Regions from separate parts of the Blautia sp. SF-50 genome, predicted to be linked through region 1. Evidence: a T-box and tRNA genes for the amino acid it is inferred to sense, from the RefSeq annotation. Region 1 holds a T-box; the other holds one or more tRNA genes.

Region 1 (6,712 bases):
AACGCAGAAGATGTGTGATATCCGCTGCCTTTGGATCTTTTGTATCCTGCCTGCTTGTATGTGTACCTTTTAAGATCATTTTTCCTGCCGCTGTACTGATCCATGGCGGCTGCGCTTTTTTTATGGCGTCGTTTGCTTTTCGACTGAAAAAAGGCGGCCTTCTTGTAAAAACCATTCTGGCTCTGTATTTCACAGCTTTTGTGGTTGGCGGGATCTATCAGGCACTGGAAACGGAAAGAACCATGACGGTGAAAATATTTCTGCTTTTTCTGGCAGGGATTTATGGCACACTTTATACTCTGGGATGTGTGACCGAGACCTTCCGGTTTGGAAGAAGAAATATTTTTCCGGTCACTTTGAAATATCAGGGGAAGCTGCAGCAGACATACGGCTTTTATGATACCGGAAATCTCCTTATGGATCCTGTGAAAAAACAGCCGGTATCGATCATCAAACAGGAACTTTTGGGAAGCCTGATATCGAAAGAGCAGGTGAAAAAACTGATGGATATTAAAGATAAACCAGAGGCACTGGAAAATACAGGATTTGTCAGTCTGCAGCCGCATTTTCTGAGCTGTCATACCGCAGATGGAAAAAAAGGACTGCTGCTGGCAGTGATCCTTGATGAACTTCTGATCCAGACTCCCGAAAGGGTGGTACATGTAGGAAAACCGGTGCTTGCTATAACATCCGAGCCCTCAGCTTTGGGAGAAGAGTACGAGATACTTTTGAATTCCAGACTATTAAATTGAGAAGGGGGCTTATGTTATGAACAGAGCAGCTGCAAGATCCTATCCGTTTCAGGTGATCCGGAAATTTATGTTCAATCGTCCGGGAGAGGTTTTTTATATTGGTGGAAATGATATCCTTCCGGCGCCGTTGTCAGCGGAACGGGAGGCTGAAGTGATCGAAATGTTGGGAACAGAAAAGGAAAAAGAGGGAAAGTCGGTTCTGATCGAGCATAATCTACGGCTGGTGGTTTATATTGCAAAGAAATTTGATAATACAGGGGTAGGTGTGGAGGATCTGATCTCCATCGGAACCATAGGGCTCATAAAGGCTATCAATACCTTTGATCCGGTAAAAAATATCAAGCTTGCTACCTATGCATCACGATGTATCGAAAATGAGATCCTGATGTATCTGAGGAGAAACAGCAAAACAAAGATGGAGGTTTCCATTGATGAGCCGCTGAATGTGGACTGGGATGGAAATGAGCTGCTGCTTTCGGATATCCTGGGAACGGATGACGATGTGATTTCCAGACGTCTGGAAGATGAGGTGGAGATCGCACTTCTTGGAAAAGCCATCAGCAAACTGACAAAGCGGGAACAGATGATCATCCGTCTGCGATTCGGCATCGGAAACCGGGAAGGAAGCGAGAAAACACAGAAGGAGGTAGCGGATCTTTTAGGAATTTCGCAATCCTACATTTCCCGCCTGGAAAAGCGGATCATGAAGCGGCTGCGGAAAGAAATCGTAAAGTATGAATAGAAGAAACCGGAAAAAACGGTTTACCGGACAGGGACAACGTGTTATATTGAAAAAAAGAGCGGAAACAGTCATTTTCCGGTAAACGAGGAGCTTGAAGAAATACGATGGACAGAGAAGAGCTTGACCGTTATCTGAGAATAGAGCTTTGTTATCTCTGGTCTGGAAGCTGCAGTCAGACCATAGAAGGGAAGAAGATCGTTACCAGCGAGGGCGATATCTGTATTTTTGATACCCAGGCAGTGCATGCGATTGAGGCGGGCGGTGAAAACGATATTCTGGTAAATATCCTTATGAGCCGGGAATTCTTTGATACTGCCTTTCTGAGCCGGATGCCGCGCCAGGGAATAGTTTCGGAGTTCCTTGCGGAATCGGTGACCAAAAGCAGGAAGAAAAAGCATTATCTGTATTTTAAAACCCATGGGAACAACCGGGTGGGCGAGATCATGGAGCAGATCATATCTGAGTATTATGCCCGGGATATCGGCATGGAAGAGGTGATGGAAAGCTATGTGATCATTCTGTTTACAGAGCTACAGAATGAACAAAAGAAGAAGGGGTGTGGCAGAATGATCGACATTGCACATGCAAAACAGGAATTCGAAAAATATCTGGATGAATACGACCGGGAGGATGAACAGATCTGTCTGAAGATCGTACATACCTATGGAGTGATGAAATACGCAGGAGAGATCGCCAGAAAAATGGAATGTTCCGGTGAAGATGTGGAACTTGCGGAGCTGATCGGTCTGCTTCATGATATTGGCCGTTTTGAGCAGATCCGTAGATTTCACAGCTTTGAGCCGGGAACCATGGATCATGCCGTGTTCGGTGCAGAACTTCTCTTCGGGGAGGAGAAGCTGATCCGGCGTTTCGTGGAGGATGATAAATTTGATGAGCTGATCGATGCAGCAATTCGGAAGCACAGTGATTTCAAACTGGAAGGAATCCACGATGCAAGAACACTTTTCCATGCAAAACTGATCCGGGATGCCGATAAGCTGGATAATTGCAGAGTAAAGCTGGAGGCGTCTGTTGAAGCCATGCTGGGAGTCTCTGAGAAAGCTGCAGGAGAAGGGCTGATCTCACCGGCAGTGTGGGAGTCCTGTCTCAGAAGAGAATCCGTGTTATCCGCAGACAGACATGTGCCGGTGGATTACTGGGTATCTTATCTTGCACAGTATTATGATATCAATTTTCCTGAGACCTGTGAGATCATCGAAGAAGAGGATTATATCACCAGGATCGCAGGCCGGCTGACGTACCAGGAACAGGATACCAGAACTAAGCTCCATATTCTCACAGAAGATCTGAACAGGTATCTGGAGATGCCGGCTGTGTCTGTGAAGGAATAGGAGCATAGCAGTTACTGTTCACTGGTCAATGTCCCGCGAGGTGTTTTTTGTGAGCGAAGGTCACAGAAAACCCGAGACATACCGCGCGAATTTATGCGATTAGCATAAATTCTGTGCATCGCGAAGCGTGTTACTGAGAACGGAGTGAACAGTAACTTATAGCAGAGAGACTTGTTATATTTTTTTTGTTTGGGGTTGACTTTGAGGCGGCTTTCGCCTAAAATATATCAAAGATACGGCGATGATGAGAATAGTACACAGGGAATTATCTCAGAGAGGGATCTGCTTTGGTGGAAGGATCCTGTGCGTGAACTGTGGAACCGGCCTCGGAGCTCTGCGTGATTGAAGCGTGGCGTGTGTTTCCGGCGTTAACGGGTGTTGAGAGAACAGCTTTTCAGGCTGTTAACTGGGGTGGTACCGCCGAAGTCATTCGGTCCCTTGTGAGGGATTTGGATGGCTTATTTTTTTGTCCGTAAAACGGGATTGTAAATACAGTGTACGGTTTATGGGACAGAAGAGTGAGCTGGAAGGATTCCGGATTGCTGTGGCTGTCTGACAGCCGGCAATATGTAACAGATCACAAGAAAAAGGAGATTTATCATGGCAAAAGAAAAGAAATTAGTACAGGCCATCACATCTATGGATGAGGATTTTGCTCAGTGGTATACAGACGTTGTTAAGAAGGCTGAGCTCTGTGGCTATACAAGTGTTAAGGGCTGTATGGCGATCAAACCTGCAGGTTATGCGATCTGGGAGAATATCCAGCATGAGCTTGACCGCAGATTTAAAGAAACCGGTGTAGAGAACGTTTACATGCCGATCTTTATCCCGGAGTCTCTTCTTGATAAAGAGAAAGATCATGTAGAAGGTTTTGCTCCGGAGGTTGCATGGGTGACTCATGGCGGCCTTGATCCGCTGCAGGAGAGACTTTGCGTGCGTCCGACTTCTGAGACTCTGTTCTGCGATTTCTACCAGAAAGAGATCCAGTCCCACAGAGATCTTCCAAAGGTATATAATCAGTGGTGTTCCGTTGTCCGTTGGGAGAAGACAACACGTCCCTTCCTTCGTTCCAGAGAGTTCCTGTGGCAGGAGGGACATACTGCTCATGCAACAGCTGAGGAAGCGGAGCAGCGTACCATCCAGATGCTGAACATCTATGCAGACTTCTGCGAGGAAGTTCTTGCGATTCCGGTCATCAAAGGCCAGAAGACAGACAAGGAGAAATTTGCAGGTGCTGAGGCTACTTATACCATCGAATCTCTGATGCACGACGGTAAGGCTCTCCAGTCCGGTACAAGCCATAACTTTGGAGATGGCTTTGCCAAAGCATTCGGAATCCAGTACACAGATAAAGATAACACACTGAAATATGTTCACCAGACATCCTGGGGAATGACAACCCGTATGATCGGTGCGATCATCATGGTTCACGGTGATAACAGCGGACTTGTTCTTCCTCCGAGGATCGCTCCGGTACAGACTGTGATCATCCCGATCCAGCAGCGTAAAGAAGGTGTTATGGAGAAGGCTGACGAGCTTCTTGCAGCACTGAAGGCAGCAGGTATCCGTGCAAAGGTTGACGCGACAGACAAGAGCCCGGGATTCAAGTTTGCTGAGCAGGAGATGCGTGGTATCCCGCTTCGTGTGGAATGTGGACCGAAGGATATCGAGAACGGTCAGGCAGTTCTCTGCAGAAGAGATACCCGTGAGAAATATACAGTATCCTTCGAGGAGCTTGCAGATAAGGTAAAAGAGCTTCTGGATACCATTCAGCATGATATGCTGGAGCGCGCACGTGCACACAGAGAGGCACATACTTACGTAGCAAAGAATTATGAGGAGTTCGGTGAGATCATCAACAGCAAACCGGGATTCATCAAAGCTATGTGGTGCGGTGATCGTGCATGTGAAGACAAGATCAAGGAAGATTTCCAGGCAACATCCAGATGTATGCCGTTTGAGCAGGAGCAGTTAAGCGACGTTTGCGTATGCTGCGGAAAACCGGCTAAGAAAATGGTTTACTGGGGACGTGCATACTAAAAAAACACAGCAGGCCACTTCAAAAAAGTGGGATGATCATATTGCGTTACTGTTCACTGGTAATGTCCCGCGAGGTGTTTTGTGTGAGCGAAGGTCACAGAAAACCCGAGACATACCGCGCGAATTTATGCGATCAGCATAAATTCTGTGCATCGCGAAGCGTGTTACTGAGAACGGAGTGAACAGGAACCATATTGCAGAAACAACGGCGGGGCAAAATATGCTCCGCTGTTTTTATGAATCTATGTTATAATAGCGTTAAGGAAAACATATCAGAATATTATTCGGCTGCTGACATGGAGATAATACAGCGAAATGTAAACGTGTTTTGAACGGACAGCAGCGATCATCAAGAGGAGTTATTATGACGATTAACATACCACAAAAAGCAGAACAGATCCTGCATATTCTCAATGAAGCCGGCTATGAGGCTTATGTAGTCGGCGGCTGCGTCCGGGATTCCATCCTGGACCGGGTGCCTGGGGACTGGGATATCACTACCTCCGCACTTCCGGAGCAGGTGAAGGAGCTTTTTCACAGAACTGTAGATACGGGGATCCAGCATGGAACAGTAACTGTAATGATGGGCAAAGAGGGCTTTGAGGTGACAACCTACCGTGTAGACGGAGAATATCATGACGGTCGCCACCCGGATGCCGTGACTTTTACCAGAAGTCTTGAGGAAGATCTGAAGCGAAGAGATTTTACCATCAACGCCATGGCTTATCATCCGGAGCATGGACTGGTGGATCTGTTTGGCGGAATGGAGGATATCAATAGGAAGATCATCCGTTGTGTTGGTGATCCGGTAGAACGTTTTACAGAGGATGCCCTTCGGATGCTCCGTGCAGTGCGTTTTTCCGCACAGCTTGGATTTACCGTGGAGGAAAATACGAAGGCTGCCCTTACAAAAATGTCCGGAAATCTGGAACATGTAAGTGCAGAACGTATCCAGACAGAGCTTGTAAAGCTTCTGGTATCCGATCATCCGGATTACCTCCGGACAGCCTGGGAGACAGGCCTTACCCGGGAATTTCTTCCGGAATTTGATGCCTGTATGGAAACAGCGCAGAATACCCCCCATCACTGCTGCAGCGTAGGCGAGCACATCCTGAAAAGCCTTACGGAGATCGAGAATGACAGGCTTCTTCGTATCACCATGCTTCTTCATGACATTGCCAAGCCGGTTGTAAAAAAGACAGATGAGAATGGAAGAGACCACTTTAAGACTCACGGACCGGTAGGCGAAAAGCTGGCAGGAAAGATCCTGCGCCGTCTGAAATTTGATAATGTAACGATCCGAAATACCTGTCGTCTGATCCGGTATCATGATCTTCGTCCCACTCCGGACGCCGAGGATGTGCGGAGAGCTGTGAATCTTATCGGAGAAGAGCTTTTTCCGCTGTATCTGAAAGTGCAGAAGGCAGATCTTTTATCCCAGAGCACTTACAGGAGGGAGGAGAAGCTGGCGCGGTTAGGCGGTGTGACGGAAGCTTACCAGGGAATCCTTGAAAGAGGAGAATGTACATCTCTGAAAACCCTGGCAGTTTCCGGAAAGGATCTTATAAAGGCAGGACATCCGGCCGGACCGGCACTGGGAGCACTGCTCGAAAGACTTCTTGACTGTGTGCTGAAAGATCCAACCCTTAATACAAAAGAAAAACTTCTTGAAACAGCAGAAAAAGACAGCATAAAAACCGAATAGAATAACAAAAATCCCCCCTGCATAAAATAGAACGTAAAATAAGGCAGGGGGGAACTTTTTTGTATGATTATGGGTTGAGCGTGCTGGAGCAGTATGGGCTTACGGCTTCATTCTCCGGCAG
Region 2 (6,712 bases), on a different contig from region 1:
AGGCGGTGAGTCTTGGCGAAAAGCTTCGAAAACAGCAGTATGATGCTATCTGGAAAGAATATTGCGGATTTCTTGATCTGACAATGCAGGATTACATGAAGATCCAGAATCGCCTGATGGAAGAGCAGATCCAGCTCTGGTCAGACTGTGAACTGGGCAAAAGCATTCTGAAGGGCAGGAGGCCATCCGGGATCGACGAGTTCCGTCGGCTGGTACCTCTTACCACTTATGAGGATTATGCCGACATGCTTTTGAAGAAGAGAAGCGAAACACTTCCGGGTAATCCGATCATCTGGATACAGACGACCTGGGAAGGCGGGCGCCATCCGATAAAAGTAGCACCATACACGAGAAGTATGCTGGATACCTACAGGAACAATGTAGTTGCCTGCCTCATATTGGCTACAAGCCACGAAAAGGGCAAATTTGATGTGGAGGAAACGGACAAGATCCTTTACGGACTGGCACCGCTGCCTTTTGCTACCGGTCTTTTTCCACTGGCGCTGAAAGAGGATATCGACATCCGTTTTCTTCCGGAAGTGGAAGATGCGGTAAATATGAGCTTTGGTGAGCGGAACAAAGAGGGATTCAAGATGGCCATGAAACAGGACGTGGAATTTTTCTTCGGACTTGGAAGTGTGGCCTATGCAGTAAGCCAGAGCCTCACTGGAAGCGTATCATCAGGAAAGAGCAAAACATCCTTTTCGGAACTTCTGCAGTATAAACCAAAGATGCTGAAAAGGATCCTGAATGCCAAAAAGATCTGTAAGAAGGAGAAACGGGAGCTTCTTCCGAAAGATCTTTTTCACCTGAAGGGATTTATGGTGGCAGGAACTGACAACCAGTGCTATAAGGATGATCTGGAGGAAATGTGGGGAGTTCGGCCCATGGAACTTTTTGCGGGAACGGAACCTTCCATTATAGGAACCGAGACCTGGACCAGGAACGGAATGTACTTTTTCCCGGATACCTGCTTTTATGAATTTATCACCGAAAAAGATATGCTCCATAATTATGAGGATCCCACGTTCACTCCTCCGACTTATCTTATGGATGAGGTTGTCCCCGGGGAGAAATATGAGCTTGTGATCACTGTGCTGAAAGGCGGAGCCTTTGCCAGGTATCGTGTGGGAGATATGTATCGGTGCGTGGGGCTTACCAACCAGGAGGACCGGACACAGATCCCAAGATTTGAGTACGTAGACCGGGTTCCATGGATCATTGATATTGCAGGGTTTACCAGAATTTCAGAGAATGGTATCAAAAGTGTGATCCAGCTGTCCGGGCAGCCGGTTACGGATTGGATCGCAGTGAAAGAATATAATGAGAAAAAACGCCCATATCTGCATCTTTATATAGAAGTAAAAAAAGAAGCGCTGATGTATCAGGCTATGAGTACGGATATTCTGAAAGAGCTTCTGACTACGTATTTCAAATATATTGATCAGGATTACCGGGATCTGAAGAAGATCCTGGGAATGGATCCCCTTGTGGTGACCATCCTGCGCTGTGGTACCTTTCATCTGTATGAGTCCAGAAACGGACGGAAACCACGGCATATGAGCACTCCTTATTATGAGGTGGCGGAACTTTTGAGACTGCAGGATGAGATTGGATCCGGGAATATGAGGAAGTAACTATGGAAAGCTATGTATCATTTTCAATCATTTCAGTTTTTTTCTATACATTTATGATACTGACTCTTCTGGCTGGTAAGCGCAGCCGGATCATCAACAGTTTCATGTGTGTGCTGGGAGGAATGCTCTGCTGGACGCTGGGCTCTTTTCTGATGCGTATGGAGGCAGGACCCTCTTACATCCTGTGGTATTATGTGTCTCTGGCCGGAATCCTGTTTCTGCCATATTTTTACTATGTGTTCATCAGTGAATTCATGGGAGTGCGTATGGGCAGAAAAAGCAAGATCCCATTGTTTTTGATGATGCTGCTTTTTGCGATCAATATCCCGGGCGGGATCATCCTGCGCTGGCCGGATCTGATCCGTAAAAACGGTGGTGCGCATTTTGTTTATAAGATCACACCCTGGTTCCTTCTGTTCTTTGTGGTGGCAGGGATCACCATTATCCAGATCTTTATCACCATGTACCGCGGATGCCGGAGACATCCCGGATACCGCAAACAGATCGAACCGATCCTTGTGGGGATACTGATCATTTTTGTGGGAAACCTTGCGCTGGCAGTGCCGGCATTTTCCGGATTCCCCATCGATATTGTCAGCGGCCTGATCAATGCTGTCCTGATGCTTTATGCACTGACCAGAAGACGGCTGTTCCAGATGCGCCGTCTTGCGTCAGATGGGGTTTGCTTTGGTGTGGGCGTGGTCCTGACGGTAGTACTGTTTATCAATCTTTCACCGTACCTGATGAGCTATATCCGAATGCTGCTCCCTGCAGCCAGTGAGTATCATGTGCTGATCTTTTCTTTTGTTTTTCTCATATCTGCATGGCTGGTCACCGTGCTGTGGAAATGTCTGATGAACAATGTTTTTATCAAAAAAGAGATCCAGCAGTCTCAGGAGCTGAAAGATTTCAGCCAGTCGGTTTCCAGGACACTCCGGGTAGGAGAGATCCTGCGCAATACGGTAAATGTGCTGAAGGAAACTACCAATGCAGGACGGATCTATATTTGTCTGAAGGACAAAAAATCAGGGGAATATCAGGCAGTTTACAGTGACCGTCCATTAAATGATCTGGCCTTTTCACTGAAAGCAGATAATCCGGTGGTCACCTGGCTTACCAGAAATGAGGACTGTGTGGTGATCCGGGATTTTCGTTCCTCCACAGCCTACAAATCCATGTGGGAGTCGGAAAAACATATGTTTTCGGAGCTGGGTATTGAATACTGTGCTGGTCTTCGCCAGAATGATGATCTGGCCGGGATCATTGCGATTTCCGGTGACGGACACAGAAATCTGAACCATAATGATCTGGCCATGCTGTCTTCGGTCAGTTCGGTAGCTTCCATTGCCATCAAAAATGCCAGACTTTATGAGGCGGCATGGACAGAGGCAAGGACCGATGAACTGACAGGCCTTCTGAACCGGAAATATTTTTATGAGATCCTGGATGAGGAATACGAAAAAAATAAAGATGGTTCGCTTGCACTGATCCTGTTCAATATCGATGATTTCAAGTTGTACAATCAGCTGTACGGAAATCAGCAGGGAGATGTTGCACTCCGAAAGGTGGCAGATATCATCCAGGCAAGTGTGGGAGAACGGGGATATGTGGCACGGCATAGTGCCAAGGAATTTGCGGTCCTGATGCCAAATTACGATATTTTTTCCGCCAGAAATCTGGCAGAATCCATACAGAAGCAGATCCTGCATATGCGCAACGATTCTGCAGACTACAAGCTGAAGATCCTTACGGTAAGCGTGGGGATCAGTGCGGCGCCTTATGCGGCACGCTCAGCAAAGGAGCTCCTGGATAATGCGGACCTGGCAGTATATCATGTAAAGCGCAGCGGTAAAAACGGCATCGAGATTTTTGACACCATGCTGAAGGAAAGCCTGGATGAAGAAAATGCGGGTAAGAAATCCGATCATGAACATATTTATCAGTCCTATGAATCCACGATCTATGCGTTGACTGCAGCCATTGATACCAAAGATCATTATACCTTCGGACATTCCAACAATGTGGCTTATTACGCAACAAGTCTTGCGAAGGCGCTGAACTATACAACGGAAATGGTGGAGATCATCCGTCAGGCGGCGCTTCTTCATGATGTTGGAAAGATCGGGATCCCGGAGCATATCCTGAACAAGGAAGGCAAGCTTACGGATGAAGAGTATGAGATCATGAAAGGTCATGTGGAGGCGTCCATCGGGATCATCCGTCACCTTCCGTCGCTGGATTATGTTATCCCTGCGGTTATCGGTCATCACGAACGTTATGACGGAAACGGCTATCCAAGGAGGATCGCGGGAGAAGATATCCCGGCATCTGCAAGGATCCTCTGCATCGCAGATTCCTTTGATGCCATGACATCCAAACGTTGTTATAAGGAACTGATGCCAGTGGAAAAAGCTCTTCGGATCATAAGAGAAGAGGAAGGAAAACAGTTCGATCCGGATATGGCGGAGGTATTTATCCACATATTTCGGGAAGGAAAGATCCATCTGGCAGAACCGGCGGAGCTGAAACGGGAAGAAAAAGCATAAAGAATATTAAGATTACGGGTCTGACAAGCTATGTCAGACCCGTTTTTGTGAAGAATATGAAGAAAGCTTTATTTATCATCTCCAGTAAGGCGAAGTACATCCCGGATCTCATCCACATTCATATCCAGGATCACGGCAAGCTCATCAATGGTGAATTTGGTGGCGTCATCATCGTCTGTGAGTTCTTTAACCGCAGCCTCCAGGTTTTCTACCTTGGATACCAGATAGTCGTCACGGAATTTCTGTTGTGTCTGTTCCTCAATGGCATGAAGGATCCCACTGCGGATACGACCACGCATCCAGGTGTCGTTTTTCTCCTGTGGGGCAGTTTCTTTGAGAGACGCCAGAAGGGCCAGATTTGCCTCCTGAATGAGATCGGCCAGGTGGATTTCCTCACAGTTCAGTTCAGCGGCCATCTGGGCTGCCTGAGCCATGTAGAACTGTGTCAGTGCACCTTCGGCAGCAGTGTCACCCTTTGCAAAGGCATGAAAGAGGGACGCAAGATCATCCGGATCAAGTCCTTCCGGGGAAAAGCTTTCCATATAGTCACTGAGATAAGCCTGTTCTTCGGCAGTAAGAGCAGCACGGGTACCCGGAAGCTCGTCCTTGTCGCTGGATTCGGATGAAACAGCATCTGCTCTGGCAGCGCCGGCAGCTTCATCGGCGCCTTCGATGGTGATCCCCTTTAATTTGAGATACTGCAGGATCTTTACAAGCTGTGAAGTGCTCAGATCCGATTCATCGAAATGATCACGGATCTGCTGCTGGGAGAGCTGCTTATTGTTTTCCTCAGCGATGGCACAGATGTCATTAAGCTTCTGCTGAAATAATTTTATATCCATGTAAAAACATCTCCTTATTATTTGCTTTTTTTCTTGACTTTAATTATGGTTTCATGATACCATAAGCCAGTCGCAAATGACAAGAAAACCTTTAAATAGGCGGAAAAAACGTGAAAAAAAGTTTTTTTAAAAAAATTCAAAAAAGGTGTTGACATTTGTAGATTGCTATAATATAATATCACTTGTCGTCAGGCAGGAAACGAAAACGAAACACAAACGAAGACGACAACAACTTAATAAAAACCATAAGTAAATGGTACATCGGGGTGTGGCTCAGCTTGGCTAGAGCGCCTGGTTTGGGACCAGGAGGCCGCAGGTTCGAATCCTGTCACCCCGACTGCTGTAAACTTATTACCGCAAGCATGCGGGTGTAGTTCAATGGTAGAACACCAGCCTTCCAAGCTGGATACGTGGGTTCGATTCCCATCACCCGCTTCTCTGAGAAGAGAGCATGTGTCTGTAGCTCAGCTGGATAGAGCAACGGCCTTCTAAGCCGTGGGTCGGGGGTTCGAATCCCTTCAGGCACGTTGTGGTGGGTATAGCGCAGTTGGTTAGCGCGCCAGATTGTGGCTCTGGAGGCCCAGGGTTCGAATCCCTGTATCCACCCTTCGCCCATTGGGCTATCGCCAAGCGGTAAGGCACAGCACTTTGACTGCTGCATTCGCTGGTTCGAATCCAGCTAGCCCAGTCCTTTTTTATGGGGTATTAGCTCAGTCGGTAGAGCACTTGACTTTTAATCAAGTTGTCCGGGGTTCGAATCCCCGATGCCTCATTAGCGGAAAGCATTTGCTTTCCGTTATTTTTTTATCATCAGACAGGATGAAAATATAATTGAATATGCGGATATGGCGGAATTGGCAGACGCGCTGGTTTTAGGTACCAGTGGGCAACCGTGCAGGTTCAAGTCCTGTTATCCGCAGTGCTTAAGAGGCTTTCTATAAATCTGATTTATGGAAAGTCTTTTAATTTTTAGAATTATATTCACAGAAAAATGCCACATATGCATAATGATATGTGGCATTTTGACTCTATCGAATTTCTTAAATGACGTTACAGTTTCTCCCCTTCATTCACTTCCTCAATAAACACCTTCCCTTCCGCCTGCTGTTCCACAAAATGAAATCGAAGTACAGCCTGAGGCCAGTTGAGTGTGATGATGGCTTTTTTGTCCCGTGTCTTTCCTGCGGCCTGGATCTGATCTACAAGGTCTGCGAGGACTTCACGGGTGAGATATCCGCCTCGCCAGTGGAAGGTGAATTCGCGGCCTTTTTTTGCGGCCTGGAGGGCACGTTTGTATACGTCTTCCAATTTGGTGAAGGATAGCTTTTTCTCACGGTAATAAAAGTGGTTTCCATCCGGGCAGGGAGGTGCCGGAGCGATCAGTGGTTCATGGTCACGGAAGATGTTTTTGTCATCCAGATTAAAATAATCGTAACGGATACTGGTTAAGCCGTCTTCGTTTTTGCCCAGAGTATTATCGAAGGTGGCATCCAGATGATAGTACTGTCCGTTGATCCGGACGATGTTCCAGGTATGACGGTATTTGATCCCTTTTTCCGGATTGTTCCCGCAGATGGCGATAATACACCATACACCAAGGGCATCACAGAGGACCTTTACGGATTTGGCGATTCCCTCGCAGACACCGACACCATGGCCCAGAGGCCCGATGATCTCGTGGGAATAT

Evidence for each region. A T-box is a leader RNA that pairs with one kind of tRNA and senses whether it is charged. The one in region 1 lies ahead of proS (proline--tRNA ligase), so its partner is inferred to be a tRNA-Pro.
Region 2: it encodes a tRNA-Pro, which carries the amino acid that the T-box ahead of proS (proline--tRNA ligase) is inferred to sense. The anticodon was not compared.

The regions. Positions count from the first base shown of each region.
Region 1 is NZ_FMUW01000013.1:49,551-56,262, forward strand. It holds gene BLP57_RS09745 (sigma-E processing peptidase SpoIIGA) at 1-752, shown strand, start outside; gene sigE (RNA polymerase sporulation sigma factor SigE) at 769-1,494, shown strand; gene BLP57_RS18495 (HD domain-containing protein) at 1,599-2,846, shown strand; T-box leader at 3,079-3,288, shown strand; gene proS (proline--tRNA ligase) at 3,447-4,886, shown strand; gene BLP57_RS09765 (CCA tRNA nucleotidyltransferase) at 5,251-6,591, shown strand; gene BLP57_RS09770 (hypothetical protein) at 6,651-6,712, shown strand, end outside.
Region 2 is NZ_FMUW01000007.1:111,034-117,745, reverse strand. It holds gene BLP57_RS06495 (hypothetical protein) at 1-9, shown strand, start outside; gene BLP57_RS06490 (GH3 family domain-containing protein) at 6-1,637, shown strand; gene BLP57_RS06485 (HD domain-containing phosphohydrolase) at 1,640-4,183, shown strand; gene BLP57_RS06480 (hypothetical protein) at 4,252-5,025, opposite strand; tRNA gene BLP57_RS06475 (tRNA-Pro) at 5,288-5,362, shown strand; tRNA gene BLP57_RS06470 (tRNA-Gly) at 5,390-5,460, shown strand; tRNA gene BLP57_RS06465 (tRNA-Arg) at 5,479-5,552, shown strand; tRNA gene BLP57_RS06460 (tRNA-His) at 5,558-5,631, shown strand; tRNA gene BLP57_RS06455 (tRNA-Gln) at 5,642-5,713, shown strand; tRNA gene BLP57_RS06450 (tRNA-Lys) at 5,725-5,797, shown strand; tRNA gene BLP57_RS06445 (tRNA-Leu) at 5,865-5,944, shown strand; gene BLP57_RS06440 (transglutaminase domain-containing protein) at 6,076-6,712, opposite strand, start outside.